Regions from separate parts of the Neobacillus sp. SM06 genome, predicted to be linked through region 3. Evidence: riboswitches for the same ligand, from Rfam matches in the RefSeq annotation. Region 3 holds a riboswitch; each other region holds the start of a gene.
The links. Region 3 has a riboswitch for S-adenosylmethionine ahead of ACQYAD_RS04555 (methionine biosynthesis PLP-dependent protein). Riboswitches for the same ligand answer to the same signal wherever they lie in the genome.
Positions count from the first base shown of each region.

Region 1 (7,621 bases), 160 kb from region 3:
GCAATTACCTATTTTCGTTAAAAGGAATGGGCACCTGTCCGATCATATCAGAAGGGAATCCCTTGGATCATTCAGCAAAAGCGGACCGATGCAATAATTGCATCGGTCCGCTTCCTTTTTACGCTTGGAATGCTTTTTCTTTTGCAAAGGAATACTTTTCTTCGACATACACTTGATGCCATACCATAAACATCAGTACCGTCCAAATCTTCCGGCTGTTATCCGCCCTGTCTTGGCAATGATCGTCAAGCAATTTCAACACATACGATTTATTGATCAAATGCTCCGTATTGCTTTCACGGATGATCGTCTTTGCCCAATCGTTCATTTCATTCTTAAGCCAGTGGCGGATTGGCACAGGGAAACCTAACTTTTTCCGGTTCAGCACATGGTCCGGAACGACGCCTTCGGCAGCTTTGCGCAACACATACTTTGTTGTCCCATTCGCCGTTTTCAGGCTCGTTGGAATTTTTGATGCCACTTCAAAAACCGCTTTATCCAAGAACGGAACCCGCAGCTCAAGCGAGTGCGCCATCGTCATTTTATCCGCTTTTAAAAGGATATCGCCGCGCATCCATGTATGAATGTCAATATATTGCATCCGGTCAACCGGATCATAGCCCCTGCTTTCCTCATAAAGCGGCTTTGTGATATCTGTGTATTCCAGACCGGTCCGATAAACGTTTAAGAGATCGCGTTTCTCTTCTTCCGTGAACATTTTCGCATTGCCGATGTAACGTTCCTCCATTGGCGTTACTCCACGCTCGATAAAGCTTTTGCCTCTCATTCCCTCGGGCATAATGTTGGCAATTCCTTTCAACAACACTTTACCAACCCGTGGAATTTTGTTAAAAACCTCCAACGATTGCGGTTCACGGTAAATATTATAGCCGCCGAACAGTTCATCTGCTCCTTCGCCTGAAAGCACGACTGTGACATGCTTCCGCGCTTCGCGAGCAACAAAATACAATGGTACACAGGCTGGGTCAGCAAGTGGATCATCCATATGCCACATAATTTTTGGCACTTCTTCCATATACTCTTCAGGAGTGATCACATAGCTGATGTTTTCCACCCCCAGTTTCTCAGCTGTTTCTTTCGCAACGTCAATTTCGCTGAAACCATTGCGTTCAAAACCGACAGAGAATGTCTTGATCGCCGGATGAAACTCTTTGGCAATTGACGCGATAATGGATGAATCAATCCCGCCGGAAAGGAATGAGCCGACCGGAACATCGCTGCGCATATGCATTTTCACCGAATCAAACAGAACATCCCTGATTTCTTTGATAAAATCGTCCTCCGATTGATGAACGGGTTTAAACTGCGCTTTCCAGTAGCGTTTGATTTCCAGCAGCCCGCCCATTTTTTTCGTAAAATAATGGCCGGGCTCAAGTTTTTTAATGCCGGTGGACAGGGTATCCGGTTCGGGAACGAATTGATAGGTTAAATAGTGCTGAAGGGCGTCATAGTTTAGCACATCGTTTTCAAGTGCAAGCAAAATGCTCTTTTTTTCCGATGCAAAAAACGTGCGCTCCCCGTCTTCCATATAGAAAAACGGTTTGATCCCAAACGGGTCGCGGGCTCCATACACCAGTTGCTCCTGCTTATCCCAGATGACAAATGAGAACATCCCGCGCAGCTTTTCAACCGCTTTTTCTTTCAAATGGCTGAACAGTGCAATAATGACTTCTGTGTCGGAGTTCGTTGCAAAAGTCAATCCTTCATTGAGAAGCTCTTCACGCAATTCAACATAGTTATAAACTTCGCCGTTGAAGATAATCCAATAGCGTTCATTTTCATACGTCAGTGGCTGGTGGCCGGCTTCGATGTCGATAATGCTCAAGCGGCGAAAACCAAATTGGATATGGTCATCATAATAGAATCCCTCATCATCCGGGCCGCGATGGGTAATCAAGTCATTCATATTTTTAAAAAGCTGTTTTTGCTCATCTGTATAAATTTGGGTTTTGTCGTGTACACAACCAATAAAACCGCACATTATGTACTCACCTACTCCGTTTCTAAAACTTCATCATTAATGTTTTTGAATACATCTCTCTAATACTACCACTAAACACGATCAAATTGCACCTGCAAAGAAAGGAAATTTGCCGTAGACATGCACAATTTACACGATTGTAACCGAACAAACATGAAAATGAAATAGAGAAGAAAAATTCGTATAAAGCTCCACTAAAAAAGAGAACTGTCATCACTGTGACAGCTCTCTAAAAATCTTACCTATTTGCTTGTTCTTTTAGTGCAGCAGCTTTATCTGTGCGCTCCCATGGCAAATCCAGATCGTTGCGTCCGAAATGGCCATATGCTGCTGTTTGTTTGTAAATCGGGCGACGAAGATCCAGCATCTTAATAATGCCTGCAGGACGAAGATCAAAGTTTTTGCCGACAAGGTCAACTAAAAGATCTTCGCTAACTTTTCCCGTTCCGAATGTATCAATCGAGATGGAAACCGGCTTGGCAACACCAATCGCATAGGCAAGCTGCACTTCCACTTTATCAGCAAGGCCAGCTGCAACAATATTTTTGGCAACATAGCGAGCCGCATATGCCGCAGAACGGTCGACTTTTGTCGGATCCTTACCAGAGAATGCACCGCCGCCATGACGAGCATAACCGCCATACGTATCAACGATGATTTTCCGACCAGTCAGACCTGCATCTCCTTGTGGCCCGCCGATCACGAAACGGCCAGTCGGATTGATAAAATACTTTGTATTTTCGTCAATCAATTCTTCGGGAACAACCGGATTGATGACATATTCCTTGATATTGCGCTGAATCTGCTCCAGTTCAATTTCAGGATGATGCTGCGTTGAAATTACGATTGTATCAATCCGAACCGGCTTATCATTTTCATCATACTCAACCGTTACTTGCGTTTTTCCGTCTGGGCGTAAATAGGGAAGGATTTCTTCCTTGCGCACTTCTGTTAACCGGCGGGACAGCTTATGGGCTAACGAAATTGGAAGCGGCATAAGCTCTTTTGTTTCATTGCAGGCAAAACCAAACATTAACCCTTGGTCTCCGGCACCGATTGCCTCAATTTCTTCGTCCGTCATTTGGCCTTCACGGGCCTCAAGCGCCTTGTCCACACCCATAGCAATATCTGGGGACTGTTCGTCGATTGAAGTTAACACGGCACATGTCTCAGAATCAAAACCATACTTTGCGCGATTGTAGCCAATGCCCTTAATCGTTTCCCGAACAATTTTTGGAATATCGACGTAAGTAGAGGTTGTAATTTCTCCTGCGACTAAAACTAAACCAGTTGTCACTGAAGTTTCGGCTGCAACCCGTGCATTCGGATCTTTTGCTAAAATGGCATCTAAAATGGAATCAGAAATTTGGTCGCAGATTTTATCCGGATGACCTTCAGTTACTGATTCAGAAGTAAACAAACGACGTTTTGTTGACATCTGAATTCCTCCTCTATTTCAAAATAAGGCGAGGCTCTACATACCGTTTCACCTCTATTTGATACGGAACTCATCCCTACTAGTATGAAATAAACATAGGTTTTTTATGAAATCTCTCGATGACGTGTTTTGAGATAAACAAAAAACCTTTCCAATGTGAGGAAAGGTTGAAAGCTTGCTGTTTCCACGCCTTTCACTCTTATCGTTCAAGGTCAAGCCTTGCATCAGGTTAAGCACCTTTGCTCGGAAAATTGCTTTTTTCAGCTGCATTCCGCGTTAGCAGGTTGCTGGGTTTCATTGGGCCTGTCCCTCCACCAGCTCGGGATAAGAGAGTATCCGTTCAAGGTAACATCATAACGTACGATGTCGAACAGTGTCAATGATTTTCAAACAATTTTTCACGAAAAAATCAATCCATCAAAATCAGGTTTCTCCTATTATCATGCAGGAATCTTCAAGGAGAATCACGAATCATACAAACAATAATTTTATAAATCCTTTAATTAGTATAGACTATTCCAGTGAAAGTGTTATACTAATTTTAACAAACTACATCAAAACTATTGTAAAGGAAGGTTTTTCGTCGATGAATTCTGTTCACATTCCAAATGGGCACGTTAAATTGGTAAAGAAGGACAATGTTCATGTCCAGCTATCTATTCCGCAATTAGTGGAAAAAGTGTTAAGCCGTGGAGAAGGATTGCTGACTTCAACTGGAGCTGTGAGTGTGTCGACCGGTAAATATACAGGGCGATCCCCTAAAGATAAATTTATTGTCCAAGAACGCTCGGTAAAAGAAAAAATAGCTTGGGGACCGACAAACCAGCCAATATCGGAAGAAGCCTTCTCCAGACTTTATGATAAAATGATCAACTACCTGGATCAGCAAGAGGAACTTTTTGTGTTTAACGGTTTCGCTGGCGCGGACAAAAAACATCAGCTTCCCATTCAAGTCATCAATGAATTCGCCTGGCATAATTTGTTTGCCCAACAGCTTTTTATCCGTCCAACAGTGGAAGAGATGCATACCCATGAATCAGAATTCACGATTCTTTCGGCACCAAATTTTAAAGCAGATCCCACTCTTGATGAGACGAATTCCGAAACATTCATTATTATTTCTTTTGAGCGCAGAGTCATTTTAATCGGCGGAACGGAATATGCCGGAGAAATGAAAAAATCGATTTTCTCGGTAATGAACTACTTGCTGCCTGAAGCCAATGTATTGTCGATGCACTGCTCAGCGAATGTCGGTCTAGAAGGCGATGTTGCTCTATTCTTCGGTTTATCCGGCACGGGAAAAACAACACTGTCAGCCGATCCGAATCGGCGCTTAATCGGTGATGATGAACACGGCTGGTCATCAAATGGGGTGTTTAATATTGAAGGAGGCTGCTACGCTAAAACGATCAGCCTATCACGGGAAAAAGAACCGCAAATTTTTGACGCAATCCAATTTGGCGCAGTTTTGGAAAATGTCATGATTAACCCTAATTCCCGAATTGCCGACTATGATGACAGCACATTAACGGAAAATACTCGTGCTGCTTATCCGCTTGAAGCTCTTGACAATATTGTGAAGCCTAGCGTTGCCGGCCATCCTCACACGATTGTCTTTTTGACGGCGGATGCCTTCGGCGTATTGCCGCCAATTGCCAAACTGACAAAAGAGCAAGCGATGTACCATTTCCTAAGCGGCTATACATCCAAGCTTGCGGGCACCGAGCGCGGGGTGACTTCTCCTGAAGCAACATTCTCGACTTGCTTTGGCGCGCCATTCCTGCCTCTTCCGGCAACGCGCTATGCGGAAATGCTAGGGGAAAAAATACTGGAGCACAATGCCAATGTCTTTATAGTGAATACGGGCTGGACCGGCGGTGAATATGGCAGCGGCAGCCGCATGAAACTGTCGTATACTCGCGCTATGGTTCAAGCAGCACTTGAGGGTGAACTCAATAGCGTTGAAACCGTGCAGGATGCCGTTTTCGGCTTAAATATTCCTGTTCATGTCGCCGGCGTTCCCGATGAAGTACTGCAACCGCAAAAAACATGGGCGGATCCGCAAAGGTATGAGCAAAAATCTAAAGAGCTGGCCGCAAAATTCCGTGAGAATTTCAAAAAATTCACAGATGTCGCAATGGAAATTTCCAGAAAAGGTGGCCCACTTCAGTAAAACGGTGGGAATTTCGGAAAAAACAGACACCTCAGTAGAGCGGTCGGAATTTCGGAAAAGGAAGGCCCATTTCAGTAAAAATGTTCACAACCAAAAACCCCTTTTAAGGGGTTTTTTTCAGTTGGTTGTATTAAGCGAAACCAGTTCATAGGTTACAAAGGTTTTTCCTTCCTGCCAGGTAACTTTTTTAATCAGCCCTGTTCCACTTGAGTCGCTCTCAATTGTTTTTCGCACATCGATCGGAATATCAATCGGATACAGCCGGTAACCAGCCTTCTCCACCAAAAAAAGATTTTCCTCAATCCGCTGTTCCCTTCCTTTTGTCACGATCATCGTATTCAATTCAAGGGGCATACCCATGGCGTCCGCTCCTTTATTTCGTCATTTTCTTTTATTGTATCACCATTTTGGAATAGTTTTCATCCACATTGTTAAATCTTCAACAACTTTGCGATTCACCTTTGGCGGAAAATAATGCGTAAATTCGGAAAAGTACCAGGCTTCAACTGGCTTGTCCAGTGCCTGTAGGCGCCGTTCCAGCCGATAAGCATGCTCAACGGAGACATTCTGATCAAGAACACCATGGATAATGAGAACAGGCGATTGAATTCTTTCTATTTCGTATAACGGCGTACGTTTTTTGTAACGTTCAGGATATTTTCCGGGCGTACCGCCAATTACCCGTTTCATCATCCGCCGCAAATCTTGCCGCTCCAAATAAGTCAACTCCATATCGCTTACGCCACCCCAAGTAACCACTGAAGCACATTCGGGAAAGTGGATTCCAGTCATCAATGCCATCACGCCGCCTCTTGAAAATCCAAACACATGCACTCGCTTGATTCCCGGCAATGATTTTAGTAATAAAAAACCGGAAAATGCATCCTCTCTATCATCGCCAGCGAAATCTTCATATCCCTCGCCCCCCTCGTTGCCGCGATAAAATGGCGCAAACACGGTAAAACCTTCGGCCGCAAATTGAGCAATCCTTGCCGGACGAACCTTGCCAACCCCTTTAATTCCGCCCCGCAAATACAAAAACCCCTCATCCGTTTGGATATTTTTTGGAATAGCCAGCATCCCCTTCACCCTCAGACCCTCCGAAAAATAAGTAATCAGATTAAGCTCCACCTGCGGATTGGGTGAAGGGAAACGTTGCACTGAAACAATCCGCCCGTTCATTTCTTCTATTTCCATACCATCAGTCCTTTTTAACAATCAGTAAAAAACCTCTCCTGCGTGATGAACGATTCATACAAAAGATAATTCCCACTATCCCCTTTAACGTTTCCACCATTTCTATTCTAAACGACAAATCGATTCTCAAAAAATTTTTCACACCTCACTCACATCTTTCCGCCCAGTTCATACGATATTCTAGGCGCAAGTACTGCCCAGAATAAGGAGGTTTATTGAATGAACAAATGGCTGCGAGTTAGTCTGATGATCTTTTTAGCTGCCCTGCTTATTTTTCCTTTAGCTGCCTGTAATAGCAACCAAAGTCAAACACCAACAAGAAAACTCGAAAAAGTCCGGGTTGCCGAAGTCACCCGCTCGATCTTCTACGCTCCGGAATATGTTGCTTTAGCAAAGGGCTTTTTTAAACAAGAAGGACTTGATGTTACCCTTACTACCACGTGGGGCGGCGATAAAACAATGACAGCCCTGCTCTCTGGCGGCACGGACATTGCCCTTGTCGGCTCCGAAACATCCATTTATGTCTATGCCCAAGGCTCCAATGATCCGGTCATCAATTTTGCACAGCTCACTCAAACAGATGGCACCTTCCTCGTTTCCCGTGAAAAAATCGACAAATTCTCATGGGATCAATTAAAAGGAAAAACGTTTTTAGGCCAACGAAAAGGCGGCATGCCGCAAATGGTCGGTGAATTTGTCCTGAAAAAGAACGGCATTGACCCCCATAAGGATTTGAAACTGATTCAAAACATTGATTTTGCAAACATTGCCAACGCCTTTGCCTCCGGTACCGGAGATTTCGTGCAGTTGT
Region 1 is NZ_JBNWEO010000011.1:94,938-102,558, forward strand. It holds gene ACQYAD_RS03715 (C39 family peptidase) at 1-21, shown strand, start outside; gene asnB (asparagine synthase (glutamine-hydrolyzing)) at 119-2,002, opposite strand; gene metK (methionine adenosyltransferase) at 2,241-3,440, opposite strand; SAM riboswitch class I at 3,637-3,771, opposite strand; gene pckA (phosphoenolpyruvate carboxykinase (ATP)) at 4,027-5,613, shown strand; gene ACQYAD_RS03735 (DUF2584 domain-containing protein) at 5,731-5,973, opposite strand; gene ACQYAD_RS03740 (alpha/beta hydrolase family protein) at 6,013-6,810, opposite strand; gene ACQYAD_RS03745 (ABC transporter substrate-binding protein) at 7,030-7,621, shown strand, end outside.
Region 1: another riboswitch for S-adenosylmethionine. It lies ahead of metK (methionine adenosyltransferase); the one in region 3 lies ahead of ACQYAD_RS04555 (methionine biosynthesis PLP-dependent protein).

Region 2 (7,621 bases), on a different contig from region 3:
CCGACAAGAGTGAACTTGATAAGCTGATGACAGCCGACCAATACGATAAAATGACACAAGAAAGCTAATTTTTTGATTTACATGAAAAGTGCGGTTTGATGACCGTACTTTTCTTTTTTTAAGAAATTTTTAAAAATCGTATGGTAATGTCTCCTAGTGAGTGAAAAACTGCTGTCAACCTGCAGTTTAAAGAGGAGGAAAAAAATGTTTCAAGAAGTGTTTTCGCATATTCACCCAATAATGGTTCATTTTCCAATTGTCCTAATCCTTTTTGCAACCATTTATGATGTTTTTTCGCTTATCACCAAGCGGAAAATTTCTCCGCGCAAAGGGTTTTGGCTTTGGCTCATCGCCTTTCTCAGCGCATGGATTGCCGTCGGGACAGGCCCTGAGCACGATGCGAGGGGAAATACAAACGTATTCGAATACCATCAGGATCTTGCGGATCTAACAACCTTGATTGCCTTTTTGGTTGTGGCGTTCCGCGCATTCTTCGTTTTGAAAAAGAAAGAGTTGATCCGTGTATCATTGGCGGCTTACCTTGTTTTATCCCTTTTAAGTACAGTAGGAATTTTGTCGACAGGTTATTTTGGCGGAAAGATGGTCTACAGCCAAGGAGTAGGCGTCAAAATGAACGGAACCTATGTGAATCCGCCAAAGTCTGGCAAATGGAATCAGGGGAACTAATTTCTAAGCAAACCTCTACTCGATCACATGGGGATCATGCTATAGTTGTACCATATATGGGTGCACGTGAAGAAAGTATGCGAATATGTTAACATTAACGAACAACTTAACTTTATGGGTGATCTCGGATGGATAGCATGATGATGGAAAAAGTGATTATTGTCGAAGGAAAATCTGATAAAAACAAAGTAAAGAAGATTATTAATGAGCCAGTTGAAATTATTTGCACAAACGGTACAATCAGCATGAATAAAATGGATGAGCTGGTCGAATCGCTTGTAGATAAAGACATTTATATATTGGTTGATGCAGATGAAGCAGGGGAGAAGCTCCGAAAGCAGTTAAAGCGCGAGTTTCCTGAAGCCAAGCATTTGCATATTGATCGAATGTACCGTGAAGTCGCGACAGCCTCTGTAAAGCATTTGGCAACCATTCTTTTAGGCGCGAATATTGATGTACATGCTGAATTTTTGGAAATGGGTTGACGATGATGAATGAATGGAGCCAGCAAGAGCTAAATACTTTCTTTGAGGATCATTCTACCGGGCTTGTTTATTTTTATACACCGCTGTGCGGCACGTGCCAAATGGCTTCCCGAATGCTAACAGTAATCACCGAAATGATCGATTTGAAAATCGGGAAAATGAACTTGAATTATTATCCTGAAACAGCAAAAGCATTTTTAATCGAAAGTGTGCCCTGTCTTTTGTTTGTCAAAGATGGCCAAGTTGTTGAAACGATTTATGCTTTTCATTCTGTGCCGTATCTATTGGAAAAAGTCCATCAGCATATCCTGTAGAAAGCAGGTGCCAAAGCAGCTGCTTTCTACATATTTCTCAGGAAATATTCGACAGTAGGGATGAAATTAAAAAGAAATTGTCGAACTATTTTGAAAGGAATATTGGAACCACTACGGAATATATACGTATAGAGCGATTAATTCGGAGTGGTCAAAATGAAGGATAATGTTCAACTTTTTATCAATGGTATCAAGAATAAAGCGCACGTACAACCACTAATTACGAAAGCCAATCTGTCAATCGAGCTGATAACAGAGGCAGAACGGGTTTCGATGGTTTTTTTCGACGGCGATGTGTGTATGAATCCTAATGATAGTGGTGAGTATGAAAATTGGCAGATGACGGGCAGAGAAGAGGGAATGATTGCCTTATTGAAGGGACAGGAAAAATTGCGTTCCTTGGCGGAAAAAAAAGTTTTGTCTATCAAAGCGCCTTTTCGCACGATCTTGCTGCTGGAGTCCATCTTTTATTTAGCAAAAAGCGAACCGGAACAGTTCTTGGTTTAAAACGAATGGGTAGTTGAGAATTTCGAGAATTTTGTCGAAATTTTTATTGACACCTTTTTTTATCCGTGATACGATAGTTTCCGTAATTATTTTAGGAATAGCCGATAACGTTAATTGAATAGAGGATTCTCTTATCAAGAGAGGTGGAGGGATGTGCCCAATGAAGCCCGGCAACCGTCAATACGAATTGAAATGGTGCCAATTCACACAAAGCGTTTGCTTTGGGAGATGGGAGAAAGGTTTGTTTTCTAATGCCTTTCTGCCAGTATGCAGGAAGGCATTTTCTTTTTGCTAGAATGGTTTAAGCTCAACGATCAAACGCTATCTGTTGTACAGGAATCGCTTGAAATAAATGCGGGTTGGTTATAAATTTGAAAAAAAGTAGGTGATTGAAGTGATATCTGTTAAAAATGTCCGTAAAATTTTCCCGTCCAAACAGGGTGAATTAACCGCCGTTGACAAGGTGAATTTAGAAATCGACGAGGGAGAAATTTTCGGAGTTATTGGCTACAGCGGCGCCGGAAAAAGTACGTTAATCCGCATGCTGAATGGATTGGAAATTCCTACAGAAGGTACAATAAAAGTAGCCGGCCAGGAAGTATCGAAAATTAAAGGCAAGGAACTTCGAAAAGCACGTCAGGAAATCAGTATGATCTTTCAGCATTTTAATTTGTTATGGTCAAGAACCGTTGCCGAAAACATTGCGTTTCCGCTGGAGATTGCCGGCATTAAAGGCCCTGATAGGCTGAAGCGGGTTCAAGAATTAATCAAGCTTGTCGGCCTCGAAGGCAGGGAGAATGCATACCCCTCACAATTAAGCGGCGGGCAAAAGCAAAGGGTCGGAATCGCAAGGGCACTTGCCAATAATCCGAAAGTCCTGCTCTGTGATGAAGCAACATCTGCTTTGGATCCGCAAACGACGGATTCAATCCTGGATTTATTGGTTGATATCAACAAAAGACTGGGTCTAACAATTGTGCTCATTACCCATGAAATGCATGTCATTCGTAAAATCTGTCATCGGGTGGCAGTAATGGAGAGCGGTAAGGTAGTTGAAACGGGATTAGTCCTGGAAGTATTTAAAAATCCACAGCAGCCGATTACAAAACGGTTTGTTCAGCAGGTAACCGAACCTGAGGCGACAAAAGATACAGTTGATCACCTGCTTGAAAAATATCATTCTGGAAGAATTGTCCAATTAACCTTTATTGGCGAGGCAGCCGAGCAGCCGGTGATTACCAATTTGATTCGGAATGCAAAAGCGAATGTGAATATCCTTCAAGGAAAAATATCACAAACGCAAAATGGCTCATATGGCACCCTCTTTATTCACCTTGATGGCGACCAGCAGGAAATTGAGCAAGCCCTTGATTTTCTCCGTTCGCAGCAAGTAGGAGTGGAGGTGGTTTCAAATGGATAAGCAATATTTTAAGGATATTGATTGGCAGGCAATGTGGGATGCAACGGTTCAAACCCTATACATGACAGGTTATTCCGTTCTGGCTACCTTTATTTTAGGAATTTTGCTTGGGCTTTTGTTGTTCCTTACTTCACCGGGAAATATGTGGGAAAACCGGCCTGTTAATCTTGTCATTAGTGCCGTTGTCAACGTTTTTCGTTCGATCCCATTTATTATTTTAATTGTTCTCTTAATCCCGTTCACAACCCTCCTTTTCGGGACAATGATTGGCGAAAACGCCGCATTGCCAGCTTTGATCGTAGGAGCAGCTCCATTTTACGCCAGAATGGTTGAAATTGGATTGCGGGAAATTGATAAAGGGGTGATTGAGGCAGCCAAATCGATGGGTGCATCAATGGGAACGATTATTTGGAAAGTGCTGCTTCCTGAATCGATGCCTGCACTTGTGTCCGGAATTACGGTTACAGCCATCGCGCTTGTCAGCTATACCGCGATGGCAGGTGTCATTGGCGCCGGCGGCCTTGGAAATCTTGCTTATCTTGAGGGATTCCAGCGCAACCGCAACGATGTGACGTTAGTTGCTACGATTATCATTTTGGTTATTGTCTTTATCATTCAGTTTATTGGTGATACCATCACGAAAAAAATAGATAAACGATAAAAGGAGATGTTTAGAATGAAAAAATGGTTAGGAGCGCTTTTGGCGCTAACGCTGGTACTGGCTTTAGCTGCATGCGGAACTTCGACTTCGAAGGATAATGCACAAGGCGGTAAAAAGCTGACAAAATTGGTTATCGGTGCTTCCAATGTACCGCATGCTGAAATTTTAAAAGAAGCACAGCCAATTTTAAAGGAAAAAGGAATTGATCTGCAAATTAAGACGTTCCAGGATTACATTATGCCAAATAAGGCATTGGCTTCAAAAGAATTGGATGCAAACTACTTTCAGACCATTCCTTATATGGAAGTACAAATGAAGGAAAACGGCTATAAATTTGCCAATGCCGGTGGAATTCACATTGAGCCGATTGCTGTTTATTCGAAAAAATACAAAAAACTTGAGGATCTTCCAAATGGTGCAACTCTAATTATGAGTAATTCTGTTTCCGATCACCCTCGTCTTCTGCGGATGCTTGAGAAGCTAGGTCTTATTAAATTAAAACAAGGTGTGAATCCTCAAGAGTACGATATTAAAGACATTGTGGAAAATCCAAAGAACTTGAAATTTGATACGAATTACGAAGCGTCTTTATTGCCGAAAATCTTTAAAAACGGTGAAGGAGATGCAGTTCTGATTAACTCCAACTATGCAATTGACAATGGTTTAAATCCGAAAAAAGATGGAATCGCACAAGAGCCGATTGATCCGAATTACGTGAACATTATTGCGGTGCGCCAAGGCGATGAAAATAAACCAGCAATCAAAACACTTGTTGATGTACTGCACTCAAAAAAAATTCAAGACTTTATCCTTGAAAAATACAAAGGTGCCGTTGTACCGGTTTCGAAATAACAAAAAGCAGGCAATAAGCCTGCTTTTTGTTATTACAAGGATAGTTCCATTTCCGTTTTTGCATACTAAAGAGGGTCAGGATCTTCGAAAACTTATTTGAAAAAAAATTAAAAATGCGGATAAAACAAAAAAATCCATGGATAAAAAGAGAAACTTCGCGGATAAATGGAAAAGTTCCGCGGATAAACGAACAAATTTCACGGATAAAACGAGCTTGAAGATATGCACCTATATAAATAGGAAGAATGAGAAAAAGCCGGCAACGAATCATGCTGGCTTTTTCCTAAGAAAAGAGCAAACCTCTTATTTAGACCAATAACCAATTGAAAAAGAAAATCATTTTTAATTTGTGACCTTTATCACTGCTTAGGAGTTGCTAACACATTTCATTTGTTATAAGATTGTAATGAGAATAGAATGAGAATAGAAAGAATGCTTTCAATTAATACCATTTTTTTATAAAAGCGAGGTAAATATATATGGCTGGATCAACGTTAACGATCAAAGATCTTCATGTAGCAATTGATGGGAAAGAGATTTTAAAAGGTGTCAACCTTGAAATAAAAGGCGGCGAAATCCATGCGATCATGGGCCCGAACGGGACAGGGAAATCAACGCTTTCATCGGCAATCATGGGTCATCCAAAATATGAGGTAACAAGCGGGAGCATTACATTGGACGGACAAAATGTTCTGGAAATGGAAGTCGATGAACGTGCCCGTGCAGGTCTGTTTTTGGCCATGCAATATCCAAGCGAAATCACTGGGGTAACAAACGCTGACTTCTTGCGTTCGGCACTTAATAGCCGCCTTGGAGAAGGAAACGAAATCTCTTTGATGAAATTTATCCGTAAAATGGATAAACAAATGGAGTTTCTAGAGATGGATCTCGATATGGCGCAGCGTTATGTCAATGAAGGTTTCTCCGGCGGAGAGAAAAAACGCAATGAGATTTTACAATTAATGATGCTTGAGCCAAAAATTGCAATCCTTGATGAAATTGATTCAGGCCTTGATATTGACGCCTTGAAAGTAGTCTCAAAGGGAATCAATGAAATGCGCGGTGAAGATTTTGGCTGTATGGTGATTACTCACTACCAGCGTTTATTAAACTATATCACTCCTGACTATGTGCATGTTATGATGCAGGGACGCGTCGTGAAATCCGGCGGACCAGAACTTGCACAACGCTTAGAAGCAGAAGGATATGACTGGATCAAGAAAGAACTTGGCATTGAAGATGAAACAGTTGGGCAAGAAGCGTAAGCGTTAGGAGGATTAACATGACAATCGAAACAAATCAATCGTTCGGTACGGATTTTGTCAGCTCCTTTTCAAAAGAAATGGGTGAACCGGCATGGCTTGAAGCAATTAGAGTGAAAGCGATCAATATTGCTGGCGATCTACCGCTACCAAGACCAGACAAAACGAAAATTGAAAAATGGAATTTTAGCCAGTTTAATCAGCATACAGTCAAAAGTAAATCATATGGATCATTAACAGAGCTTCCAGTGGAAGTAAAAGCGTTAATTGGCGATTTGGAAGCAACGAACAAAAATTTGTATATTCAGCGCAACCAAACACCGGCATATTTAACACTGTCGGATGATCTTCGCAACAAGGGAGTTATTTTTACAGATATTTTTACAGCTGCCCGTGAGCATGGGGATTTGCTTGAAAAATATTTTATGACAAAAGCAATCAAAGTAGATGAACATCGGTTAACGGCTCTTCATGCAGCTCTTTTCAATGGCGGTTCCTTCCTCTACGTTCCAAAAAACGTGGAAATCGAAGAGCCAATCCAAGCTGTTTACGTGCATGACGATCCGGAAGCTAATCTTTTTAACCATGTTATCGTTGTGGCTGAAGATAATAGCTCGGTCGTCTATGTGGAAAACTACATTTCGACACTTGATTCTTCCAGCAATGTGGTAAATATCGCAACAGAAGTGATTGCCAATACCAATGCGAAAATTAATTACGGTGCCGTTGACTATTTGGCGAAGGGGATCACAACCTATGTAAACCGCCGTGGTATTGCGGAAAGAGATGCCCGAATTGAATGGGCGTTAGGCTTAATGAATGAAGGCAATACGGTTTCTGAAAATACAACCAATCTTATTGGCGACGGCTCAAGTGGTGATACGAAAACCGTGGTGGTCGGCAGCGGTGAACAAACTCAGAACTTTACGACAAAGGTTGTTCACTTTGGCAAGCATACCGATGGAAATATTTTAAACCATGGTGTGATGAAAGACAGCGCCTCTACGGTCTTTAACGGAATTGGTAAAATCGAGCACGGTGCATCGAAATCGAATGCTGAACAAGAGTCACGCGTGCTAATGCTTAGCGAAAAAGCACGCGGTGATGCCAATCCCATCCTGTTAATCGACGAAGACGATGTCATGGCAGGACACGCGGCATCAGTTGGCCGTGTTGATCCAGTACAACTGTATTATTTAATGAGCCGCGGGATTCAAAAAGCTGAAGCAGAGCGCTTGATTATTCATGGTTTCCTTGCTCCAGTTGTAAACCAGCTTCCGATTGAAGGCGTGAAAAAGCAATTAACGGAAGTCATTGAAAGGAAAGTCCGATAATGGATATCAAAACGATTCGTCAATATTTTCCGATTTTAAACCAGGAAGTCAATGGCAATCCATTAGTTTATCTTGATAGTTCAGCAACATCGCAAAAAC
Region 2 is NZ_JBNWEO010000005.1:149,476-157,096, forward strand. It holds gene gcvH (glycine cleavage system protein GcvH) at 1-68, shown strand, start outside; gene ACQYAD_RS00905 (DUF2231 domain-containing protein) at 205-687, shown strand; gene ACQYAD_RS00910 (toprim domain-containing protein) at 816-1,172, shown strand; gene ACQYAD_RS00915 (thioredoxin family protein) at 1,175-1,486, shown strand; gene ACQYAD_RS00920 (hypothetical protein) at 1,643-1,993, shown strand; SAM riboswitch class I at 2,122-2,228, shown strand; gene ACQYAD_RS00925 (methionine ABC transporter ATP-binding protein) at 2,388-3,413, shown strand; gene ACQYAD_RS00930 (methionine ABC transporter permease) at 3,406-4,074, shown strand; gene ACQYAD_RS00935 (MetQ/NlpA family ABC transporter substrate-binding protein) at 4,090-4,926, shown strand; gene sufC (Fe-S cluster assembly ATPase SufC) at 5,406-6,191, shown strand; gene sufD (Fe-S cluster assembly protein SufD) at 6,209-7,522, shown strand; gene ACQYAD_RS00950 (cysteine desulfurase) at 7,522-7,621, shown strand, end outside.
Region 2: another riboswitch for S-adenosylmethionine. It lies ahead of ACQYAD_RS00925 (methionine ABC transporter ATP-binding protein); the one in region 3 lies ahead of ACQYAD_RS04555 (methionine biosynthesis PLP-dependent protein).

Region 3 (7,621 bases):
ATCAGCCAAGCGGAATGATTAAGCTGAGCCACTGTAGGATCGAAATTGCAAATTCAAGTTTCGCTCACCTGATTCATCACGACAAAACTGCAGGTATATCCTCAGTTTTTACGCTGTTTTTAAAAGATTCTAGCCTCAAGTACACTGGAACTGCCCCACTTGATTTCATTTATTACAATAACATCAATCCAATGATTCAATTGATTTCAGCAAATAATGAGTATATAAACATCCATCTTCCTGTTGAAGATCCGGGCATCTTTGTCGGATATGATCCAACAAACACGTACAAAACAAGCGTGATTTTGCAGCAAACAAGTGATGGTTATTCTGCTACGATTACCCACAACTTAAAAACATTAGATCCCTATGTTTTATGCACCACATTAAAATCTGAAATGGTACAACCCCTAATTTCAATTGTTGATGAAAATTCTCTTTTAATCAAGACAATAGGTAGTTCTATTTTAAAGGTTACTATTAAAAAGGTTTAGCTAAAAAAGGGGGTAAAACCCTTTTTAACGAAAACGGATACTGCGGGGAAAATAAGGAAACAGATTTAGAAATGGGGCATCTCATCGATAGCTTAATGAATAGGTAATACTGATTCATAGAACAATGATTCTCTATGTAGTATAATGTGTTGTTGTTACAGCTATTTTAGAGAATTCATAGGAGGCTAGTACGATGCGGAATGTTTTAACAAAAAGTTTATCTGAAGTGATAAAAGAACGTCATTCTGTCAGAAAATATGATCCGGTCTTTACTATTTCACAAGAGGAAATAAATGATATGCTACAGGAAGCAATCCAAGCTCCATCCTCTAGCAATCTTCAGCCTTGGAGATTTATGGTTTTCCAAGACAAAGAGGCTAAAAAGGAGCTTCGAGCGATTGCAAACAATCAAGAGCAGGTGGAGACAGCATCGGCTATTATTGCGATTTTGGGCGATAAAGAAATGTATAAAAGCGTAGAAAAAGTGTATCGCGGAGCTTTTGAAGCAGGATTTATGGATGAAGCCAACATGACCCGCTTAATTGAAAGTACAAATAGATTATACCCAAATGTACCAGAAGAAGTGCGGAAAAATATTGCTTCTTTTGATGCTGGACTTGTTTCCATGCAGCTTATGTTAATTGCAAAAGCTAAAGGTTACGATACGGTTCCAATGGGCGGCTTTGACAAACACCAATTTGTTCAAAAATACAAAGTGGACGATCGCTATTTTCCCATTGTTTTGATTGCAGTTGGAAAGGCAGCTGCACCAGCATTCAAGACAACTCGTTTACCTTTAGAAGATGTAATAATCGAGTATCGATAAACCTGTATCTGAAGTCTACTCAAGGTTTCCATGAACTCTTTCTTATACAAGCTATGGTTTGACAGCTTAAACGTAAGATAACGACCGATCTTACGATTTTCCCTGCAATCTTGATGAGTTGTAGGCGAACAGAATCAATCTGTTTTGTGTTCATGGAATCTGGTAAACATAATCTTTTAAATCCATTGTGAAGGTTATATAATGGCGATTAGTAACTTACAAGCATTACGTTCAAATTCGGTGCTAGTCATTTTACCAAAGGCAATGTAGTTTTCCATTGTCCCCCGATTGAAATAAAGCTTCGTAACATTCTTAGGGGACAAATTCATGTTTGTCACAATAAAGGTGAATTGGAAAAGAAGCTCATCTGTATGTTCGTTTAAACTAGTCATGGAGAAGCCCCCTTCTTGGTTTTGTTTTGGCTTAGTCACCTATGACATTACCAAAAATGGGGCTTTTTTCATGTTTTTAGACTTCACCTTTTGGGTGAAGAACATTTTACTTCTTGTCAACACTACATTTTGGGTCGATTTAGATTGAAGCTATGAATAATTCAGGGATGAGTAAATTTCGAAAACTTTCGTACCAACCTTCGTTAATGAATACTTTCTCATCCTTTTTTCACTCTTCAAACCCATTTCTTTACGAAGAGCATTAGGCTGGTAGATTTCTATTATTCTTTCGCCAACTAAAGTTGATTTTTCAGCAGGAATTAGATATCAACCAACACCTTCTTCAACCAGCTCCCTATGCCCCCTATTATCACTTGCCACAACCGGAAGCCCGCAGGCCATGGCTTCCATAATGTTGACGGGCAGCCCTTCGCGGAGGCTTGAGGCCACAGCCAGATCACTTATTTTTAAAAGCTGTTCAACATCTTGGCGTTGGCCTAAAAACTCAACCTTTTGATCGATCCCAAGCTGAGCCGCCAGCTGCTTGCAATCCAATAAAAGAGGACCATTTCCCGCAAGCAGCAATTTTGCTTGTGGGATCTGGTCCTTAATTTTGGCTAATGCTTTGAGTAAAAGCTGTTGATTCTTGTTTTGATTAAATTCCGCAGCGTAAATCATTAAAAAATCTTGCTCTTGGTAGCCGTATGTTGTCCGCAGCCGAAGTTTATGCTCGCGATCGATTGGATGAAAACGTTCCGTATTCACTCCTACTCCATGAACATGTTTGATTTGCTCAGCCTTGAAACGGTGTCGCTGCGCCAGCTGAAAATCTTCATGATTAATTGTAATCAAACAATCCGTAACCGCTGAGAAGATTTTTTCAATTGGATAATAAACAAGCCAGTTCACGAACGGTGCCACATTAAAAAAATGAAAACCGTGGGCGGTGTAAAGAACCTTTGTTCCTTGCTTTCGTGCTTGTCGTGCCGCCAAACGGCCAAGAGCTCCACCCATTGGGGTGTGGCAGTGGACGATTTCGTATTGGTTTGCATCAATCAGCTTTTCAGCTGTTGATATGCCTTGAAATTTTCTTTGTGAAACGGAGCCCTTTGAATCGGGAGCGAAAATTTTTTATCGACAAATGGCAGCTCTAAACTGCCAGCTGCCGCTACATCGACTTCCCACCCTTGTTCTTTAAACCATTTTAACTAAGGCAGCGACAGTAGCAACAAAAAGAACTTTTTGTGCCATGTTAATCAGCCTTTTGTACGTTCTTTCATCAGTTCTTTTTCGAGAACCTCTGAAAGATATTCAATTAACTCTGTGCGCAAATCCTCGCGCTTTAAGGCAAACTCAATCGTCGTCTGAATAAAGCCCATTTTCTCACCGACATCATAGCGAGTTCCTTCAAAATCATAGGCGTAAACCGCTTCAAATTGATTCAATGTCGAAATGGCATCGGTCAGTTGAATTTCACCGCCGGCGCCAGGACTTTGTTCCCCTAAAATTTCAAAAATTTTCGGGCTTAAGATGTAGCGTCCAAGAATGGCGAGATTGGACGGTGCTTCTTCCTGCTTCGGCTTTTCAACAAGGCTGTTGACACTGTAGAAGCGCTCACCGATGGCCTGGGCGTCAACAATCCCGTAGCGGGAAACTTCCTCGTCTGCTACAGACTGGACACCCAGAATGGAAGCATTATATCTTTCATATTGTTCCATTAATTGCTGAAGGCACGGTTTTTTTGCCTGCACAATATCATCGCCGAGCAAAACGGCAAACGGCTCATCGCCAATGAATTTGCGCGCACACCAAATCGCATGCCCCAATCCTTTTGGTTCCTTTTGACGGATATAATGAATGTCTACAAGTCGGGACGATTTTTGAACTTCATCCAGTAAATCCATTTTCCCTTTTTCCAATAAATTGTGTTCAAGTTCAAAAGAATTGTCGAAGTGGTCTTCAATTGCCCGCTTTCCTTTTCCTGTCACAATAATGATGTCTTCAATTCCGGAGGCAACGGCTTCTTCAACAATATATTGGATTGTCGGCTTGTCGACAATCGGCAACATTTCTTTCGGCATTGCTTTTGTGGCCGGAAGGAATCTCGTTCCTAACCCGGCTGCAGGGATAATGGCTTTTCGTACTTTCATTTCTCGTACACTCCTTTAAACAGAAACAGATAATAATGGTTTGGTGATTGCTTTATGATTGGCAAGGTGGATCAGTTTTTCCTTTAGTTCCTGTTGTTCCATAGTTTCAAATGTCGCGATAATCTCCTCAATTTCTTCTAAAAAGATTTCTGCCTTCTTGCCGATATTGATTTTTGGATAGATCTGCTGTTCATGAACCTCATCCGGCTTTAACAATTCTTCAAAAAGTTTTTCACCTGGACGAATCCCTGAAAATTCAATGCCAATCTCTTCAAGTAAGTTGCCGGCAAATTTCGGAACCAATCGAACCGCCTGCCCCCGTAACAAGCACCACCTTATTTGTAATATATTCCGAAATACTTTCTATGTCCATTTGAACCGGTTCTCTTCCCAATAAATCTTCTACTTCGACATCGCGAAACTGCTGTACGGATACTTTTCCTGTCATAAATCCTCAAGAATTGGCAAAATTTGTGTTTTTACTGCCGTTTTTGCGCATTCTTGAAAAATGACATTCAATTCTTTTTTGCTTAAAGAAGGAATCGCAATCAAAATATGATCAATATTTAATTCTCGAACTGCCTGCTCAATTCCTGCCACACCGCTAATAACTGGAAGTAATGGTTCCTTCTCATGACGCGCTTGCCTGCATTTTTTCCGTTCATGCGTCATGACGACACTTCTCATGACGCGATCACTCGCTTTTTTTTCGTTTACGCGTCATGACCACACTTCTCATGTCGCGATCACTCGCTTTTTTTCTGTTTACGCGTCATGAACACCTCTCTCATGACGCGCTTGCCTGCATTTTTTCCGTTCATGCGTCATGAAGGCACTTCTCATGTCGCGATCACTCGCTTTTTTTCCGTTTACGCGTCATGAACACCTCTCTCATGTCGCGCTTTCCTGCATTTTTTCCGTTCATGCGCCATGACGACACTTCTCATGTCGCGATCACTCGCTTTTTTTTCGTTTACGCGTCATGAACACCTCTCTCATGTCGCGCTTGCCTGGATTTTTTCCATTCATGCGTCATGAAGGCACTTCTCATGTCGCGATTACTCGCCTTTTTTTTCGTTTCCGCGTCATGAACACACTTCCCATGACGCGCTTGCCTGCATTTTTTCCGTTCATGCGTCATGAAGATACTTCTCATGACGCGCTTGCTTGCATTTTTTCCGTTCATGCGTCATGAAGGCACTTCTCATGTCGCGATTACTCGCTTTTTTTCCGTTTACGCGTCATGAACACACTTCTCATGTCGCGCTTGCCTGCATTTTTTCCATTCATGCGCCATGAACACACTTCTCATGACGCGATCACTCGCTTTTTTTCCGTTTACGCGACATGAAAACCTCTCTCATGACGCGATTACTCGCCTTTTTTTTCGTTTACGCGTCATGAACACACTTCTCATGACGCGATCACTCGCCTTTTTTCCGTTTACGCGTCATGAACACCTCTCTCATAACGCGCTTGCCTGGATTTTTTCCGTTCATGCGTCATGAACACACTTCTCATGTCGCGATCACTCACTTTTTTTCCGTTTCCGTGTCATGAACACCTCTCTCATGTCGCGCTTGCTTGCATTTTTTCCGTTCATGCGTCATGAAGGCACTTCTCATGTCGCGATCACTCGCTTTTTTTCCGTTCATGCGTCATGAACACACTTCTCATGACGCGCTTGTCTGGATTTTTTCCGTTCATGCGTCATGAACACAATTCTCATGACGCGATCACTCTCCTTTTTTCCGTTTCCGCGTCATAACGACACTTCTCATGACGCGATCACTCGCTTTTTTTCCGTTCATGCGTCACGACGCAACATCAAGTAACAAAGAAGCGACCTCTTTTCTAATCGCATCAGGCTCCTAAATTGCTAAGAAATACGTTTTGGCAATCACTAACAAACTTAATTTTCAAATTAATTATTGACATCTCCCAAAGAATTGTAGTAAATTTTAAAGAAAAGTAAAAATATTTGATTTCTTATCAAGAGAGGTCGAGGGAATGGCCCAATGACACCTCAGCAACCTTCAATTGTTTTATAGATTGAAAAGGTGCTAAGTCCATCAAGTTATCAGCGTAACTTGGGAGATAAGAAGACGGCTGCGTTCGCACAATGACAAAAGTCTTCTTCTTATAGAAGACTTTTTTTATTTACAAAAAACAACTATAACTTTCAAGGAGTGATCGTCATGTACAAATTAGAAACAAAATTAGCTCAAATTGGGAACCGCAGCGAAACAGCAACCGGTGCAGTGAATCCGCCAATCTATTTTTCAACAGCCTACCGGCATGAAGGGATTGGGCAATCGACCGGGTTTGATTATAGCCGGACAGGAAATCCTACCCGCCAGCTTCTTGAAAGAACAATTGCTGATTTAGAAGGCGGGGATCAAGGTTTTGCCTGTAGTTCGGGCATGGCTGCCATTTTTACCATCCTATCGCTCTTTCAATCTGGCGATGAGTGGCTCGTAAGCGAAGACTTATACGGTGGAACCTACCGCCTGCTTGAACAAGGCTATAAAAAATGGGGCTTGACCGCTCACTATGTTAATACCAGCAATATCGATGAAATCGAAAAAAAGATTACCCGAAATACAAAGGCCATCTTTCTTGAAACGCCCACCAATCCGCTTATGCAGCAGACGGATATTGCGGCCGTTGCGAAAATTGCCAAAGAACACGGAATCCTGTTAATCGTTGACAATACATTTTATACCCCGCTATTGCAGCAGCCGATCAAACTTGGTGCGGATATTGTCATTCACAGCGCAACCAAATATTTAGGCGGACACAATGATGTACTCGCGGGGTTGATCGTTGCCAAAGGAAAGGAGCTTTGTGAATCGCTAGCCCTTTACCATAATGGTGCCGGGGGTGTCCTCAGTCCATTCGATTCATGGCTGCTTATGCGCGGGATGAAGACTTTGGCATTGCGAATGAAACAGCATGAAAAAAACGCAAAGCAAATCGTCGAATACCTTTCCCAGCATGAAGGAGTCACTGATGTTCTGTATCCGGGAAGGGGCGGGATGCTTTCTTTCCGTGTAAAAGATGAAACATGGGTCAACCCATTTTTGCAAGGCCTGTCATTGATCACTTTTGCTGAAAGCCTAGGAGGCGTGGAAAGCTTGATCACCTATCCGGCAACTCAGACCCATGCGGACATCCCGGAAGAAATCCGGATTCAATCCGGTGTCTGCAATCGCCTGTTGCGCTTTTCTGTTGGAATTGAAGATGCAGCCGATTTAATTTCCGATCTTGAGCAAGCTTTTGCCAATGTAAAACAAGGAGTGAACGCATGATGAAAAACGAACAATTCAGCTTTGAAACAAAGCTCCTTCATAACCGTCATAAATTTGATCCAACAAACGGCGCGGTCAGCGTACCAATTCAGCATGCCTCAACGTTTCATCAGTTCGAAATCGACCAGTTTGGCAAATATGACTACAGCCGGAGCCTGAATCCAACAAGAGAAGCACTGGAAGATGTCATTGCGGAGCTCGAGGGCGGTGTGAAAGGATTTGCCTTTTCTTCCGGAATGGCGGCCATTTCAACCGCCTTCCTCCTCCTTTCTTCAGGCGACCATGTGGTAATTACTGAGGATGTATATGGCGGGACCTTCCGAATGGTGACAGAGGTTCTATCGCGGTTCGGGATTGAACATACATTTGTTGATATGACTAATTTGGAAGAAGTAAAACAGGCAATCCAACCAAATACAAAAGCCTTTTATGTTGAAACACCATCCAA
Region 3 is NZ_JBNWEO010000011.1:255,968-263,588, forward strand. It holds gene ACQYAD_RS04520 (hypothetical protein) at 1-494, shown strand, start outside; gene ACQYAD_RS04525 (nitroreductase family protein) at 688-1,320, shown strand; gene ACQYAD_RS04530 (hypothetical protein) at 1,515-1,712, opposite strand; partial or broken gene ACQYAD_RS04535 (glycosyltransferase family 4 protein) at 1,863-2,920, opposite strand; gene galU (UTP--glucose-1-phosphate uridylyltransferase GalU) at 2,969-3,862, opposite strand; gene ACQYAD_RS04545 (polysaccharide biosynthesis protein) at 3,878-4,189, opposite strand; partial or broken gene ACQYAD_RS04550 (hypothetical protein) at 4,140-4,480, opposite strand; SAM riboswitch class I at 5,849-5,966, shown strand; gene ACQYAD_RS04555 (methionine biosynthesis PLP-dependent protein) at 6,061-7,173, shown strand; gene metC (cystathionine beta-lyase) at 7,173-7,621, shown strand, end outside.

Region 4 (7,621 bases), on a different contig from region 3:
ATTCTGCTCTCACCCTTTGAATCACATCAAAAGAATAACCTTTTCGTAACAACAAACCCTCCAATTTTTGCTTAAGGATCCGAAAAGAATCTTTTGCATTTTTTTTGAAAAATTTATCAGCCAGTCCTTTGGCTTTTTCAACCTGTAGCTCTTCCGTAAACTCCCGCAAGCAATCTTGAATGATCTCTTTTTGAATCCCTTTTTCAGCCAATTCCATCCGGATCACATCTGGTCCTTTGTCCGTTGTGTTCATTTGAGTCCGAACATATGCAGCTGCATATTCCCCGTCATTTAGATAATTCTGTGATGTTAGCCGATGGATAACTTCATTCGCAATCGGGGCTTCCACATCTTTTTTCGCCAAATAGTCCCGGATTTCTTTTTCCGACCGAATTCTTCGCGCCAAGTAAGCGATCCCAGCATTGTATGCTTTTCGGATATCGTCACTGTATTGAATTTCCGTCAGCGAAAACGCGTCCAATTCCATTCCTTTTTTAAGCTGAAATTTGATTAGAATATCCGCATCCACACTAAAAGCAAACTTTTCATCTAAAAACACATTGTAGCGATCGCTGTTTTTTTGCTGGGTGGTGATTTTTGTGATTACCGCCATTCCTCTCACCTCAGCATTACTTTAACATATTCAAAAATCATCGTAAAATAAACGAAAGGGAGGCGTCGATATGAAAATCGCAATTGCGGGCGGCAGCGGATTTGTTGGAAAAGCGCTAACGGGAGCGTTAGTAAAAAATAACCATGAAGTCATTATTTTAACAAGAGGTTCAAGCAAAAAGAATCCGGACAGTGGTGTTCGATTTGTTCAGTGGCTTTCACCTGCCAGCGACCCACTCAAGGATCTCGAGAACACAGAGATTTTTATCAATCTTGCCGGCGAATCATTGAGCAAAGGGCGTTGGACAGAACAAAGAAAAAAGCAAATTCTGGATAGCCGCTTGAATGCGGTTGACGAGCTTCTTGCTGTTTTTAAAAAAATGAACAAAAAACCGGGCGCGCTCATTAACGCAAGTGCCATCGGGTATTATGGTACTTCTGAAACGGAAATTTTCACCGAAACCTCGCAACCGGGACATGACTTTCTTGCCAAAACGGTTACGAAATGGGAACAAAAAGCGATAGAAGCTGAACAGCTCGGTGTACGAACAGTACTGTGCCGGTTTGGTATTATCCTTGATCGGCAGGAAGGCGCTTTGCCGAAAATCGTCTTTCCGTATCAGGCTTTTGTTGGCGGTCCAATCGGAAGCGGAAGGCAATGGATGTCGTGGATCCATATCAAGGATGTAGTAAATGCTCTTTTATTTGTGATTGAAAACAGGAAAATCGCAGGTCCGGTTAATTTTACAGCACCACATGCCGTGCAAATGAAGGAATTTGCACGGCAGCTTGCAAAAATTCTCCATCGGCCACATTGGCTTCCTGTTCCAAACATTGCGCTCCAGCTTTTACTTGGCGAAATGAGTATGCTCGTTTTGGAGGGACAAAAAGTTCTGCCAAACCAATTGATGGAACACGGCTATTCATTCCAATTTCCCAACCTCGCAGATGCAGTAAGAGACATTTTTTCATAAACGTTTGTATCATTCCTTTTAAAAAAGGCAAAAATGGGGATAAGTACAGATGAAAGGAATGATTTTCGATGGTGGAAAAAAAGAAGAAGGAAAAGCCGAAATTTACGTTAACGAGTATGCAGGAAGTTAACTATCAAAGAGAGTTCAAAATGGCCGATCGCGCCGGTGGTTTTGACGAACGGAGATCCAAGCATTAATTACCATTTATAACTCTTTTCATTTTGCGGATGATATAAATGGGGATCCCATTCCCCATCAAAAAACGAAAGGGGTTTTTTGCAATGGGTCGTGCGAACAAACATAAAACTCGTGATAAAAACAAAGCATCACTTCCACAAGTGCCGAAGAATCTGAAATCAGACGGACTCGATGTCGAATATTCCCGGGAACTTGCTGATCAGGAGGATTTAGAGGCACAAGCACGGTCAAATGCGGCTGCACAGCGCGCTAGAGCAAAGAAGAAATAACCACCCTTTCAGAAAGAAGCAGGATCAAGCCTGCTTCTTTTTTAAATTGTGGATAATTTCCGGTTCCGCTTCTTTCCCTCTGGATAATGTGGATAATTCGATTAAACCTTTGCCAAACTGATGATTACATTGTTGATAAGTATGGGGATTCTGTGTATAAGTCTGTGGAAAACTTCGGTTATAAAGTTATAGCCAATTTGCTTTCTTTCTGATTCAACCTTTCCACATCCCCATAAATCGGGAAGGAAATGAGTCCTTTATTTTGTTCTGCCAATTCAGCGATTTCTTCTGCTGCCGCTTTTAGCAAATAACAGCCATTCTTCAGTTCACTTATCCAGTGAATGGAATGGATTGTTCTTTTTTTGTATACGCCATCGACAATCCAGACACCTTTTGACTGCTGGATGCTGTTTGCCGCATCTTCTACCCTCTTTGACATAAGAACCGTTTCTGCTTTATTTTTCAAAACAAAAATAAGGTCTTCCAGCATGGCGCTTGCCGTTGGAAACATACCGGCGCCCGGGCCTTGCAATGTAATGCTTCCAACAATATCAGAAACAATATTGACCGCATTTTGCACTCCTTCGATCGAATAAAATGGATGATCTTTTGCTACAAGAACGGGTTTTACAGACCCTGTTACTTGGTTGCCATTCTTGCTGACGGTCGCAATATGTTTAAATCTTAGTCCAAGCTTCTCTGCAAAAGCAATCCACTCGCTTGTGATTTTGGCAATCCCTTGAAGTTCGACTTCATTCCATTTCGGCTCTTGGCCAAAAGCCATTTTGCTTAAAATCATCAGTTTGTAAAATGCATCGATTCCTTCAATATCATTTGTTGGGTCGGCTTCTGCAAAACCGTTTTCCTGAGCCTGTTTTAACGCCGACGCAAAAGATTGCTTCTTCTCGCGCATTTCCGTGAGAATAAAATTGGAGGTACCATTTAAAATTCCTTGAATCTTTTGAACTTGATTGACATGAAACAATTGCCGAAGCGTTTGAATAATGGGAATACCGCCTGCCACTGTCGCTTCGAACCCAACCGATACATTGTGTTGAGCGGCAATTTCAAGCAATTCTCTTCCATGGTGGGCAAACATTTCTTTATTGGCCGTGATTATATGGCAGCCTCTGGCGATTGCTTTTTTTAAATACGTAAAGCTTGGCTCCTGTTCTACAATTGCTTCCATCACAACATCAAGCTGGGGCAAGCGCAAAATTTCTTCAAAATCGGTTGTAACCAAAACCTTTTCTCCGATAGTGCGAACCTTGTTTTGATTGCGAATCAAAACGGCTGCCACTTCAACTTTTTTCCCTAAAATCGCCGTGAGCTCTTGCTCGTGTGACTGAATTGTTTTATATACACCCTCACCAACTGTTCCGAAACCTAAAATCGCAACCCGAATAACTGACATCATCCCGCACCCTTTCTTGTTTTTGACTAAAAAAAGCCCTCTTCATAAGAAGAGGGCTTTTTCCTCCTCTTATCTTTCAGGTTTCGAAAAAACCTGCAGGAATTAGCACCTTTTCAAGGAATACCTTGAAGGTTGCCGGGCTTCATCGGGCCTAGTCCCTCCGCCGCTCTGGATAAGAGTATTTATAGAATTGTTTTCATTTTCCATCGTCAATTTATAAAAATCATATTAGCGCAACCAGACTGGTATGTCAATATTTTTAAAAATTTTCGTCATTTATTTGCCGAGCTTGGCTTCAGCCAGTTCGATTTGGGCTTTTACTTGCTCAGGTGCCGTGCCGCCAAAGCTGTTGCGGACCGCAACGACATGTTCCGGCGCCAGCACCTCATAAATATCTTCCTCAAATAATGAACTGAATTGCTGGTACTCTTCAAAGCTCAAATCCAACAAAAATTTCTCCTGCTGGATCGCATAAAGGACGATTTTCCCGATGACTTCATGCGCCTCACGAAATGGCAGGCCTTTGCGGACCAAGTAGTCAGCAATATCCGTTGCATTTGAAAAATCATGGTTAATCGCTTTACGCATAACATTTGTATTCACTTTCATTGTTTCGATCATCGGTGCCAAAAGCTTTAATGAGCCTTCAAGCGTTTCGACTGTATCAAACATGCCTTCTTTGTCTTCTTGCAAATCTTTATTATAAGCAAGCGGCAATCCTTTTAAAACGGTCAACAGACCCATTAAGTTTCCGTACGTTCTGCCGGTTTTTCCCCTCAAAAGTTCAGGTACGTCAGGGTTTTTCTTTTGCGGCATGATGCTCGAACCGGTGCAAAAAGAATCGTCCAGTTCAATAAATTGAAATTCCTGGCTTGACCACAGAACAAACTCTTCAGAAAGGCGGGAGATATGGGTCATAATAATTGAGCCGATCGATAAAAATTCCAAAATAAAATCGCGGTCGCTCACAGCGTCCATGCTGTTTGGATAAATCGTTTCAAAACCGAGAATATCCGCGACACGTTCTCGATTAATCGGAAAAGTTGTCCCAGCTAATGCGCCGGAGCCAAGCGGCAGCCAATTGATCCGTTTTAAGCTATCAATCAGTCGCTCCTTATCGCGCTCAAACATCCAAAAGTATGCCATAAGATGATGGGCGAATGAAACAGGCTGGGCGCGCTGAAGATGAGTATACCCGGGTATCAATGTCTCAACATTCACTTTTGCTTGTGCCAGCAAGGCTTGCTGCACGCTCTCAACCAGCGTGATAAGTTCAGTTGTTTTCGTGCGCAAATAGAGATGCATATCGGTTGCAACCTGGTCATTTCTGCTTCTGCCGGTATGCAGCTTGCCGCCGACCGAACCGACTTTTTCGATCAGCAGTTTTTCTATATTCATGTGGATATCTTCATCTTCAACTAAAAATTCCACTTCATTGTTCTCAATCATTTTTTTGATCTCAAGCAGGCCAAGCTTTATTTTTCCAGCATCCTCTGACGGGATAATGCCACATTCCCCCAACATTTGTACATGTGCCAAGCTGCCGGCAATATCTTCTTTTGCCAATTTTTGATCAAAAGAAATCGATGCAGTAAATTCTTCTACGAGCTTGTTCGTTTCCTTTGTAAAGCGCCCGCCCCATAACTTTGACATTCTCTGTTCCTCCTGAACCGATATGAAGTTTGCCCTCGAAAAAATTTCGAGGGCATGCCTTCTTTTATTTTAAACGATGTTTTTTTTGATATGCAAAATTGAGATCGCTGGCGAACCGGTTATTTTAAAACCGTTTCTTTTTGGTTGACTTCGGAATAAACTTTGGTTGGCAGCCCCCAGAGCTTAATAAAGCCCACTGCGGCATTGTGATCAAAGGCATCGCCTTTCGTATACGTAGCCAGCTCTTCATTGTATAAGCTGTGGACGGATTTTCTGCCGACAACGGTATGGTTTCCTTTGAAAAGCTTCACACGAATGGTTCCCGAAACGACTTTTTGCGTTTCTTCAATAAAGGCATCCAGTGCTGCTTTTAGCGGAGAGTACCACAGACCTTCGTAAATAATTTTAGCCATTTGCTGGTCAATCTGCGTTTTAAATTGCGTTACTTCTCGCGGCAGTGTAAGGAATTCCAATTCTTTATGGGCATTAATTAAAATTAATGCTGCTGGATTTTCATACACTTCACGCGATTTAATGCCAACAAGGCGGTTTTCAATATGGTCAATGCGGCCGACGCCATGTTTGCCGCCAAGCATATTTAATGTTTCGATTAATTGCACAAGCGGAAGTTTTTCACCGTTCAATGCAACCGGAACGCCCTGCTCGAATTCAATCTCAATGTATTCTGCCTCATCCGGCGTCTGCTCAATCGGATTTGTCCAGTCAAATGCAGCTTCCGGCGCTTCAGCCCACGGATTTTCAAGTACGCCGGCTTCGCAAGCACGTCCCCAAATATTGGCATCGATCGAGAAAGGATTTTCCAAATTAATTGGAATCGGAATACCATTTTTTTCGGCATACGCGATTTCTTCATCACGGGTCATTCCCCATTCACGTACTGGAGCAACGATTTTCAAGTTTGGATTCAGAGCTTGAATCGATACCTCAAAACGAACTTGGTCGTTTCCTTTTCCAGTGCAGCCGTGTGCAACGGCAACCGCGCCTTCTTTCTCGGCTACTTCGACCAATAGCTTAGAAATGAGCGGACGGGATAATGCGGAAGATAGCGGATATTTCCCTTCGTACAAACAGTTTGCTTTCAAGGCCGGAAGCAAGTAATCCTTTGCCAGCATTTCTTTTGCATCAATCATATAGGCTTTAATGGCACCGACATTCAATGCTTTATTTTTAATCGCTTCAAGATCCTTGCCTTCTCCCACATCAAGACCGAGCGCAATCACATCGTATCCATATTTTTCTTGAATCCATTTCACTGAAACGGATGTATCTAAACCGCCTGAATAGGCTAGAACAATTTTCTCTTTTGACATCTTACTGTCCCCTCGCAATATGTTGTATTAAAATTCATTTGATAGAATTATTATACATCCAATCGCATAGAAATTGCTAGTATTTTTTTTCAAGTAAAATTTTCAAAATTGCTTTCTGGGCATGGAGCCGGTTTTCTGCTTCATCAAAGACGACGGAATGTGGGCCATCGATAATCTCTGCTGTCACTTCTTCGCCGCGGTGTGCTGGCAGGCAATGCAGGAAGATAAAATCATCTTTCGCATTTTCACATAATGCTTCGTTCACTTGATAGGCTTTTAAGTCTTCCATTCTTTTTTGCTGCTCTCGTTCCTGACCCATGCTCGCCCATACGTCAGTCACCACCACATCCGCGCCGCTGACCGCTTCTTTCGGATCATGGCAAATCGTGATGGAGCCGCACGTTATTTCCGCATCTATCTCTGCTTTTGCCACAATTTCCTCGTTCGGCAAATATCCTGCAGGACTTGCGATCGCAATATGCATCCCCGTTTTCGCCGCTCCCTCAATTAACGAGTGAGCCATATTGTTGTTTCCATCTCCCAGATAGCAAAGCTTAAGTCCTGAAAGCTTTCCTTTCTGTTCTAAAATTGTTAACAGATCTGCCATCACCTGTGTTGGATGCTGCAAATCGGTCAGTCCGTTGATAACTGGAACAGTTGCGTGTGCTGCAAGTTCTTCAACAGATTCATGGGAAAATGTGCGGATCATGATGCCATCCACATAACGTGACAACACTTTCGCCGTATCGGAAATCGATTCGCCTCTGCCAAGCTGAATATCTTTTGAACTCAAGAAAATTGCATGGCCGCCAAGCTGGAGCATTCCGACTTCAAAGGAAACGCGTGTTCTTGTTGATGATTTTTCAAAAATCATTCCAAGCACTTTTCCGCTTAAAAACGAATGCGGTTTTCCAGCCTTTTGCATTGCTTTTAATTCCTGTGCCGTTTCAAGCAAACTCAAGATCTCTTCAGGCGTATAATCGGCCAGCTGCAGGAAGTCTTTTCCCTGCAACAGCCCGCTATTCTCGATTCCGTTTTGTTTCATTGTATTCTGCATGGATACTCCCCCTAGGATAAGCTTTTTTCCATTTGATAGTATTCCCCAACCGTTCTTACCACAGCTTTTTGAGGGGATTGCTTCCAAAGACCAATAATCGCCTTTACGGTATC
Region 4 is NZ_JBNWEO010000007.1:41,668-49,288, forward strand. It holds gene recX (recombination regulator RecX) at 1-613, opposite strand, end outside; gene ACQYAD_RS01350 (TIGR01777 family oxidoreductase) at 684-1,586, shown strand; gene ACQYAD_RS01355 (YfhE family protein) at 1,655-1,783, shown strand; gene ACQYAD_RS01360 (YfhD family protein) at 1,868-2,053, shown strand; gene ACQYAD_RS01365 (homoserine dehydrogenase) at 2,232-3,467, opposite strand; SAM riboswitch class I at 3,534-3,646, opposite strand; gene argH (argininosuccinate lyase) at 3,744-5,120, opposite strand; gene ACQYAD_RS01375 (argininosuccinate synthase) at 5,240-6,451, opposite strand; gene argF (ornithine carbamoyltransferase) at 6,528-7,508, opposite strand; gene carB (carbamoyl-phosphate synthase (glutamine-hydrolyzing) large subunit) at 7,520-7,621, opposite strand, start outside.
Region 4: another riboswitch for S-adenosylmethionine. It lies ahead of ACQYAD_RS01365 (homoserine dehydrogenase); the one in region 3 lies ahead of ACQYAD_RS04555 (methionine biosynthesis PLP-dependent protein).